2 regions of the Alkalihalobacillus sp. NPDC127517 genome follow, and region 1 is predicted to be linked to the other one. Evidence: a T-box and tRNA genes for the amino acid it is inferred to sense, from the RefSeq annotation. Region 1 holds a T-box; the other holds one or more tRNA genes.
What was found. A T-box is a leader RNA that pairs with one kind of tRNA and senses whether it is charged. The one in region 1 lies ahead of pheS (phenylalanine--tRNA ligase subunit alpha), so its partner is inferred to be a tRNA-Phe.
Positions count from the first base shown of each region.

Region 2: it has a tRNA-Phe gene. The T-box ahead of pheS (phenylalanine--tRNA ligase subunit alpha) is inferred to sense a tRNA for this amino acid. The anticodon was not compared.

Region 1 covers NZ_JBNNQX010000011.1:164,750-169,871, reverse strand. The annotation lists gene ACQKKO_RS16200 (M42 family metallopeptidase) at 1-475, shown strand, start outside; gene sspI (small acid-soluble spore protein SspI) at 757-963, opposite strand; gene ACQKKO_RS16190 (TrmH family RNA methyltransferase) at 1,076-1,831, shown strand; T-box leader at 1,900-2,132, shown strand; gene pheS (phenylalanine--tRNA ligase subunit alpha) at 2,179-3,213, shown strand; gene pheT (phenylalanine--tRNA ligase subunit beta) at 3,231-5,122, shown strand, end outside.
Region 2 covers NZ_JBNNQX010000003.1:277,940-283,061, reverse strand. The annotation lists gene dnaB (replicative DNA helicase) at 1-377, shown strand, start outside; gene ACQKKO_RS05585 (hypothetical protein) at 422-634, opposite strand; gene ACQKKO_RS05580 (adenylosuccinate synthase) at 1,641-2,927, shown strand; tRNA gene ACQKKO_RS05575 (tRNA-Lys) at 3,102-3,174, shown strand; tRNA gene ACQKKO_RS05570 (tRNA-Glu) at 3,203-3,277, shown strand; tRNA gene ACQKKO_RS05565 (tRNA-Asp) at 3,285-3,361, shown strand; tRNA gene ACQKKO_RS05560 (tRNA-Phe) at 3,382-3,457, shown strand; tRNA gene ACQKKO_RS05555 (tRNA-Thr) at 3,461-3,533, shown strand; gene yycF (response regulator YycF) at 3,726-4,439, shown strand; gene walK (cell wall metabolism sensor histidine kinase WalK) at 4,439-5,122, shown strand, end outside.

The DNA.
Region 1 (5,122 bases):
TACGGTTTATGGTGTAGGAACTGTTCAAGAAGAAGTAGGACTACGAGGAGCCAAAACATCGGCTGCACTCATTCAGCCTGATATCGGTTTTGGTGTAGACGTAGGAATTGCCGGAGACACTCCGGGAATTACAGAAAACGAAGCCCTTGCCAAAATGGGAAATGGCCCTCAAATTGTTTTATATGATGCATCAATGATTGCTCATAAGGGGTTACGTGACTTTGTTGTAAAAACAGCTGATGAGCACAACATTCCTTATCAATTTGAATCCATGGCTGGAGGCGGAACGGACTCAGGTGCCATTCACCTAACAGCAAATGGTGTTCCTTCCCTCTCTATTACGGTTGCCACACGTTATATCCATACACATGCAGCCATTTTGCATCGTAATGATTATGAGAATGCGGTAAAGTTAATCGTTGAAGTGATTAAAAAGCTTGATACAGAAACAGTGAATACCATTACGTATTCCTAACAAAAAGAAGAAGTCTGGACAAGACCAAAATTAATGAGAAAATGGCGAATGATTCTACGATCGAATCATTCGCCATTCTTGTTTTTTAGTAAGACGAGCGGAAGGAGAACCCGAGACTCCTGCGGAATAGGACGCGGTGAAGACACTGTAGCGGCGCCTTTCCCGCGTAAGGGGCTGAGGCCGTCCTTGTGGGTGCGAGGGATTCTCCTGGAGCGGATATTGTGCTAGGTTCGTGTTTTGCACACAACATTAATGTTATCTCCCAGCCATTTCTTTTATGTTTATTGCAACCCTTTACTAATCATATCGCAAATTTCATTCTTTTGTTCTTCGTTTGCTTCTTTCCAATACACTTCAAACATAACACCTAGTCCTGGTAGCATTTTCTCTTCACCGTTTTGAATAGCATCTACAATGGTTGCTTCCACTTCTTGATCACTATGTCCATGAATGTTGGCCATAATTGCACCGCGTAGGTTAAAACCCATATAAATCTCTCCTTTTTTAATGAAAATCTGTATACAATGTAGTATGGCTTGTTTAAAGTAGAATATGCTGAGGAAAGATGAAGATGGATGAGGAAGTAGAAAGGTGAATGAGATGAAACAAATTGATTCAAGTAAAAACGAACAAGTTAAACAATGGAAAAAATTACATAAAAAAAGAGGCAGAGAAAAAGTAAACCAATTTCTGATTGAGGGCTTTCATTTAGTGGAGGAAGCGGTGCGTGCTGGAATTGAATTTGTTGCGGTTATTGTTTCAGATGAAGAGCTCATTCCATCTAGTTGGGATGTGGATGACAGAAACATAATCCTGACGAATGACAGTGTCTTAAAGGAATTAAGTGAAACGGATTCCCCACAAGGGATTATGGCCGTATGTACGATACCAGTTCAGCAAGAATTGTCTGCGGATTATGGCCGGTATTTATTAATTGACCGCGTCCAGGACCCTGGGAACATCGGTACCTTAATTCGAACAGCCGACGCTGTCGGAATGGATGGAGTCATCGTTGAAAAAGGATCAGTGGATTTATATAACAGTAAGGTGCTAAGGTCATCTCAAGGATCTATGTTCCATCTCCCTGTCATTAAAGGTGAACTTACAGATTGGATTGATGCGTTTAAACAAGCGGAAGTCCCCGTTTATGGAACATCTCTTCACAATGCGTTGGTCTATACGGAGGTTCAACCAACGGAAAGCTTTGCACTGATTTTAGGGAATGAAGGAGAAGGTGTTCAACCGGATCTGTTAGACAGGACAGATCAGAACCTGTACATTCCTATCTATGGTAAAGCAGAGTCCTTAAATGTGGCGATTGCTGCGGGAATCTTGCTTTATCACTTAAGAACGTAATGCATTTTATGAGTTGGTGTTGCGATTAAGAGGCGAATTTATTATAATGAATAACAGATTCATACATGATAAATGCGAAGAAGGAACATAGTAAACCCCTTACCGCCTTTCAGAGAAAGATGTGTACGCTGCGAGCATCTTAAGGAAATGGAGAGGTTGAATTCACTCTGGAGCAGACATTAGCGCGCAATTGGTGCGAAGATGTTTCCGGCTTTAAGCCGTTATCCGTTAGAGCGTTTTAAATAGATGGCGACATCTGTTTTTTAAACTAGGGTGGTACCGCGAGTCTTTCGTCCCTTTTTGGGAGAGAGGCTCTTTTTTTATTTTATAAAGCAGGAGGAATGAACATGAAGGAAACATTAGAAGCGCTTCTTCAAGAGGCACTTGGAAAGATCGAAGCAGCAGAGGATGGTCGAGCACTACAAGAGGTACGTGTTTCATACTTAGGAAAAAAAGGACCGATCACAGAAGTTTTGCGTGGTATGGGAAAGCTATCTGCTGAAGAGCGACCAAAAGTGGGTCAAATGGCCAATGAAGTACGAGACGAGATTAAAACAAAGCTGGATGAAAAGGAACAAGCACTTGAAGACATTCGAGTTGCAAAGCAGTTGGAAGAACAAAAACTTGATGTAACGATGCCGGGTCGACCAATTGAAAAAGGCACAAAACACCCGCTTCAAGCCGTTGTGGAAGAAGTAGAGGACATCTTTATTGGTCTTGGTTTCTCTGTAGCAGAGGGCCCAGAGGTAGAAACAGACTACTACAATTTTGAAGCTTTAAACTTACCAAAGGATCACCCAGCTCGTGATATGCAGGATTCCTTTTATTTCACAGATGAGTTGCTGCTTCGTACGCAAACATCTCCTGTGCAGGCAAGAACGATGGAAGCACATGATGGTGTAGGTCCAGTTAAAGTCATTTGTCCAGGTCGTGTGTTCAGACGTGATAATGATGATGCAACACATTCGCATCAATTTATGCAAATTGAAGGATTGTACATTGACCATAATGTGCGTATGAGTGACCTCAGAGGAGTTCTGGATTCGTTTGTTAAACGATTCTTTGGAGAGAACCGTGAAATTCGACTTCGTCCAAGCTTCTTCCCATTTACAGAGCCTTCTGTTGAGGTAGATGTAACGTGTGCTTTATGTGGAGGAAAAGGATGCCGAGTCTGTAAACAATCAGGATGGATTGAAGTGCTTGGAGCGGGAATGGTTCATCCAAAAGTGTTGGAAATGAGCGGATTCGATCCAAACGAATACAGCGGCTTTGCTTTTGGAATGGGTGTAGAGAGACTTGCTATGCTTAAGTACGGCATTGATGATATCCGTCATTTCTATACAAATGACAAACGATTTCTTGCACAGTTCAAAAGGGTTTAAGGAAGGGGAGAAAAAATATGCTTGTTTCATATAACTGGTTAAAACAATATGTAAATGTAGATGATGTAACAGCAGCAGATATTGCTGAAAAGATGACGCGTGGTGGAGTTGAAATTGATTTTGTTCACAGCTTAAACCAAGGTGCTTCCTCCATTGTGGTAGGATATGTCCAGTCTTGTACTCAGCATCCAGATGCAGATAAATTATCGATCTGTCAGGTTGATATTGGCGAAGTGGAAACGGTTCAAATCATTTGTGGAGCTGCAAATATTGCTGAGGGTCAAACGGTTGTTGTAGCAAAGGTTGGCGCACGACTACCTGGTGATTTGAAAATCAAAAAAGCAAAGCTACGCGGAGAATTATCACAAGGAATGATTTGTTCTCTTCAAGAGCTTGGAATCGATTCAAACGTTATTTCGAAGGATGTTGCAGAGGGGATTTACGTATTTTCTGAAGCCATTGCTCCAGGAACTGATGCCCTTGACGCCTTAAATCTGACGGACGAAGTGCTTGAATTAGACCTAACTCCGAACCGATCTGATTGCTTGCATATGCTTGGCGTGGCGTACGAAGTAGCAGCCCTTTACGGAAAAGATGTGACTCTTCCAGAAGAGAACGTAGAGGTAGATAGCGCAAGCGCAAGTGACCTCATTTCGGTTGAAGTAGAAAATAAAGAGGAAACAAGCTATTACGAAGCGGTTGTGATTAAAGATGTTAAGGTCGGAGTTTCGCCGCAATGGCTTCAAAACCGTTTGATGGCAGCTGGAATTCGTCCAATTAATAATGTGGTTGATAGTACGAATTATGTTCTCTTGGAATATGGTCAACCATTGCACGCATTCGACTACGATAAAGTAAGCTCAAATCAAATCCTTGTTCGTCGTGCAAATGATGGCGAAGAGCTTGTGACCTTAGATGGACAAACGCGTTCGTTAACTGGTGAGAACCTAGTCATTACAGACGGAGAAAAACCTGTAGCATTAGCTGGTGTGATGGGTGGTAAAAGCACTGAAGTAGATGAGTCCACAACGACCGTGTTACTTGAAGCGGCCGTTTTCCATTCTTCACTGATTCGTCAGTCATCGCGCGTAGCGGGTGTTCGCAGTGATTCAAGTGCGCGTTTTGAAAAGGGCGTAAATCCTGAACGCACACCTCATGCAGCCAAACGAGCAGCAAAACTTATTCGTGAGCTTGCATCAGGATCCATTCTTTCAGATGCAGCGGTTGTTGATGCACGAACAATGACAGAACCCAAAATTGAGCTGAATCTGATAAAAATGAACCAACGACTTGGGATGGATTTAACAAGTGAGGAAACAGCAGCGATTTTCAAGCAGCTTTCCTTTAAAGTGGAACAAACAAACGAAGGGTTTGTTGTGACAGCGCCTATGCGACGTCCTGACTTACAAATTCAAGAGGACTTGTACGAGGAAGTAGCTAGAATCTATGGTTATGATAACATTCCTGCTACTCTTCCAGAGGGGACAACGTCACAAGGCTCGCTCACACCTTATCAAGCAAAAAGACGTCGAGTAGCTAGCTACTTTGAAGGTGTTGGATTAAGTCAGGTTCTAACTTACTCTTTAACGAGTCCTGCTAAGGCAAATGCCTATAAGCGTGAGGATCAGGCATTAATTCAATTATCAATGCCAATGAGTGAAGAGCGTAGCACAATGAGAACAAGTTTAATGCCTCATCTATATGATGTATTGTCTTATAACGTAAATCGTAAAAATGCAAACATGCACGTGTACGAGATTGGATCGATCTTCCGTTCAAACGAAGAAACCTTAACAACACAACCATCCGAGCACGAATACGTAGCTGGTGCCTTAACAGGTATTTGGCAGGAAAACACATGGCAAGGGGAGAAAAAGGTTGTTGATTTCTTTGTAGTAAAGGGGATCAT
Region 2 (5,122 bases), on a different contig from region 1:
GAAGCGGCGAGAACCGTCAGCAAGAAGTATCGGAGATCTCGCGTACCCTAAAGGCCATCGCAAGGGAACTCGAAGTCCCGGTTATTGCCTTATCTCAGCTATCACGTGGCGTAGAGCAACGACAGGATAAACGCCCGATGATGTCTGATATCCGGGAATCAGGAAGTATCGAGCAGGATGCCGATATCGTTGCGTTCCTATACCGTGACGATTACTATGACAAAGAATCGGAAAACCAAAACATCATCGAAATCATCATCGCCAAACAACGGAACGGCCCAGTCGGAACCGTCGAGCTCGCCTTTGTTAAGGAATACAACAAATTCGTAAACCTCGACAGACGACACGACGAACGAGACATGCCACCAGGCGCATAAATGAGAAAAGCAGAGCCACATTCGCTCTGCTTTTTTGTATGCTCTTATCTTGCATGTCTTCCAACAGGTTTGAACACCCACTTAATCATCTCCACAACAAGAGCGAACACAACATTTAACACAAACAATGTTGTAACGAAAATCATACCGATAAATAAATAGTAACTATGTATATTAGCTGTAATCACGTACAACGAAATGGCTAGTAGTAATAAAAAGACTGAAAACGCCCATAACTTATTACTAAACGCTCGCATCTATTCACTCCTCTCATCTCCCTTGTACAACCTTATTCCTCTGTGCCTTCTTTCATGCATGATCAAACCTAAAAAAAGCGGGGAAACGAGATCGATTTAAGGTATGTGTTGGGGAATAGAACTTAGATGTCAGTACTAAGAATGTAAGGACGTTATTAAGACAAATAAAGGATAGAGCCCCTAAACTAAGTTCGAAGATACCAAGAGAAAATCACATTCAATAAGGACTAAACGTGTACACGTTTAAGAATGATGATTACTAAGCAGAAGTGCATGGAAACCAAGAACAAAGGCAAATAAAGCAAGAACGCAAAGATGTTACCAAGAAGAATGAGGTGCGGAGCAAGCAAGAAGGGGGGCCAATCAAGAAGTGTCTCTTGATAGCAAGAAAAGCTGTTCGAAAAGCAAGGAGCACCCCTCGATACCAAGAAACAGAGCCCAATTACCAAGCCCACACAACACAAAACCAAGAGAAAGAGCGACTCAACCAAGAACACGTCTACAAATAAGGAATAAACGTGTACACGTTTAAAATAGGTGATTACTAAGAAGAAAAGCTTAAAAACCAAGCCTGCGGGTAGCGTTAGCAAGAAGAAAAGCTCATGCAACAAGAGCGCAGAGCCGTTATCAAGAGAAATGGACATTTTAGCAAGCTAGAAGGGGGGCTCAATCAAGAAGAGAGATCTGATAACAAGAAAAAGCGATCGAAAAGCAAGGAGCACACCTCGATACCAAGAAACAGAGCCCAATTACCAAGCCCACACAACACAAAACCAAGAGAAAAAGCGACTCAACCAAGAACCTACGCTCACCCCACTCCCAATCCACTATATTAAGCAAGAACCTATTATTTAGAACCAGTGACCCCTTATCAACTCTAGTAAGCTCTTTTTATACGAACAAATGTAGAATTACCGAATAAGAATGTTCGTGTTTTGTTTGACGATGCTATCTCTAGCTGATATACTTATCAAGGGTTTTTAGAAGAGAGTTGGAGGTGCAACAAATGTCATCAGTTGTTGTTGTAGGAACACAGTGGGGCGACGAAGGAAAAGGAAAAATTACCGATTATCTTTCTGAAAAAGCAGAGGTTGTCGCACGTTACCAAGGTGGAAATAACGCGGGACATACGATTGTGTTTGGTGGAACGAAGTATAAGCTTCACCTTATTCCATCCGGAATCTTCTATAAAGAGAAGGATTGCGTGATTGGAAACGGAATGGTGATTGACCCGAAAGCACTTCTTGAAGAGTTAAAATATTTACACGATCGTGATGTAGACACAAGTAACCTTAAAATTAGTAATCGTGCACATGTGATTCTTCCTTATCATTTAAAGCTTGATATTGTGGAAGAGGATCGTAAAGGCGTAAATAAAATTGGGACAACCAAAAAAGGGATTGGCCCTGCATATATGGATAAGGCAGCGCGTATCGGCATTCGTATCGCTGACTTATTAGATAAAGAAACATTTGAAGAGAAGCTTGAGCTAAATCTTAAAGAGAAAAACCGTCTGTTTGAGAAATATTATGAGACAGAAGGTTTTACGAAAGAAGAAATTTTTGAAGAGTACTATGACTACGGGCAGCAAATCGCTAAGTATGTGTGCGACACATCTGTTGTGTTAAACGATGCATTAGATGATGGCCGTCGTGTTCTATTTGAAGGTGCGCAAGGTGTTATGCTTGATATTGACCAAGGTACGTATCCATTTGTTACGTCTTCTAACCCAATCGCGGGTGGAGTAACGATTGGTTCTGGTGTAGGTCCTTCAAAGATTAACCATGTGGTTGGTGTATCCAAAGCGTACACAACTCGTGTTGGAGATGGTCCATTCCCAACTGAGCTTCATGATGAGACGGGTGAATTGATCCGTGATGTAGGGAATGAGTACGGAACAACAACAGGTCGTCCACGTCGTGTGGGTTGGTTTGATAGTGTGGTTGTACGTCATGCTCGTCGTGTAAGCGGAATTACAGATCTTTCTCTTAACTCTATCGATGTATTAACTGGAATTGAGACATTAAAGATTTGTACTTCATACACGTACCGTGGAGAAGTGATGGAAGAGTTCCCAGCTAGCTTAAAGGTACTTGCTGAGTGTGAGCCGGTATTTGAAGAGCTTCCAGGCTGGACTGAGGATATTACTGGAGCGAAAAGCTTGTCTGATCTACCTGAAAATGCTCGTCATTATATTGAGCGTGTATCTCAGTTAACAGGTATTCCGTTAACAATCTTCTCTGTAGGACCAGATCGTGATCAAACGAATCTTGTTCGTGGAGTATTTGCTTAAGTTACAGGAGGCGCAGGGAGCAAAATTGCTCCTTGCATTCCCCTGTTTTATTAGATATTCTTGGTTAAGAGAAAAAAGTACATGAAATCACAACTTTTTTTAGAAAAGTGTTGCGCAGGACAAGCATATATGCTAAGATAAATCTTGTCGTCAAAGACAACATGTTAAAAACATGAGCCATTAGCTCAGTTGGTAGAGCATCTGACTTTTAATCAGAGGGTCGAAGGTTCGAATCCTTCATGGCTCACTTTCTTTTTAAAAAATCTTTACATAGTGGCCCGTTGGTCAAGCGGTTAAGACACCGCCCTTTCACGGCGGTATCACGGGTTCGATTCCCGTACGGGTCACCATTTATTCGGTCTGGTAGTTCAGTTGGTTAGAATGCCTGCCTGTCACGCAGGAGGTCGCGGGTTCGAGTCCCGTCCAGACCGCCATTTTATTTGAATAGTAGTGTGGCTTAGTAGCTCAGTTGGTAGAGCAACGGACTGAAAATCCGTGTGTCGGCAGTTCGATTCTGTCCTGAGCCACCATTTGCCGGCCTAGCTCAATTGGTAGAGCAACTGACTTGTAATCAGTAGGTTGGGGGTTCAAGTCCTCTGGCCGGCATTCATTCGCTAGAGAACCCTCATCATGAATACTTGATTGAGGGTTCTTTTTGTACGAGTGGGTTGAATTGATTGCAAAGAACGTATATAGATAAGCTTTTCCCCGTGCAACGGTACATATGGATGTCGTTTGGTCGCGGGGTTATTTGTGTTAAACTAAAAGAAGTTTGATAAGAATAGGAGAGACTTGTTAATGGATAAACGAATTCTCGTTGTGGATGACGAACGTCCCATTGCAGATATCTTAAAATTTAACCTCGAAAAAGAGGGATTTGAGGTCGTCTGTGCCTATGACGGCGTTGAGGCTATGGAACAAGTTAAACAGGAGAAGCCTGATTTAATTTTATTAGATATTATGCTTCCTCATAAAGATGGAATGGAAGTATGTAGAGAAGTACGAAAAAGCTATGATATTCCGATCATTATGCTAACAGCTAAGGATTCGGAGATTGATAAAGTGCTAGGACTTGAGCTTGGGGCAGATGATTATGTAACGAAGCCGTTTAGCACAAGAGAGCTTCTTGCGCGTGTAAAAGCGAACCTGCGTCGTCAGAAGACAACGGAGGAAGCACCGGCACAGAAAGAGCTTGTGATTGGAAGTCTCGTCATCTATCCAGATGCGTACCAGGTTAAGAGACGCGGGGAACCGATTGAGCTGACTCACCGTGAGTTTGAATTAATCCATTACCTTGCCAAACATCTTGGCCAAGTGATGACCAGAGAACATCTGCTTCAGGCTGTTTGGGGCTATGATTACTTTGGAGATGTGCGGACTGTTGATGTAACCGTACGTCGTTTGCGTGAAAAAGTAGAGGACAACCCAAGCTTCCCAGCGTGGATTATTACACGTCGCGGAGTCGGATATTTCTTAAATGAACCAGAACCAGAGGAGCAGGAGAAGTCTTAATGGATAGAAGAATTGGCTTCTTTAAATCCATTCAGTTTAAGCTGATTATCGCCTATGTTCTTTTAATCCTTGTAGCCGTTCAAGTGATTGGTGTGTACTTTTCAAGGCAGCTTGAGCAGGATCTTTTAGAGAATCATTTTGATGTGCTGAGCGAGCGCTCTACTCTGTTAAACTATCAGCTGGCCCAGGTACTTGGGAACCCTCCTGAGGAACGGGAACAGCTCACAGATGATATTAACTCACTGTTACGAGATTTCTTTACGATTGATAATGCAACCGTTCAGGTAATTGATAAGAATGAAGTGATTCTAGGGACATCCAATACGGGAGCGCGCGATCAGATTGGGATGCGGAATAATGAGATTCGAGTGAAGCGTGCCTTGCTTGGTTCAACCGAGGAGGGTGAGGTGCTCGACTCGAATAAGGAACGTTTCCGCATTATGGCTGTTCCGATTATGCAGGACAATGAAACGGTGCTTGGGGTTATCTACATTCAGGCGTCGCTTGAGGATATTTATACACAAATAAGTGAGATTAATAGCATTCTCTTTAAGGGAACGACGATTGCATTAATTATATCGGCGATTCTCGTTATTTTGCTTGCGCGGACAATCATTGTGCCGATTTTGGAAATGAGAAAGCAAACCTTACGTATGAGTCATGGGGATTTCTCACGTCAGGTA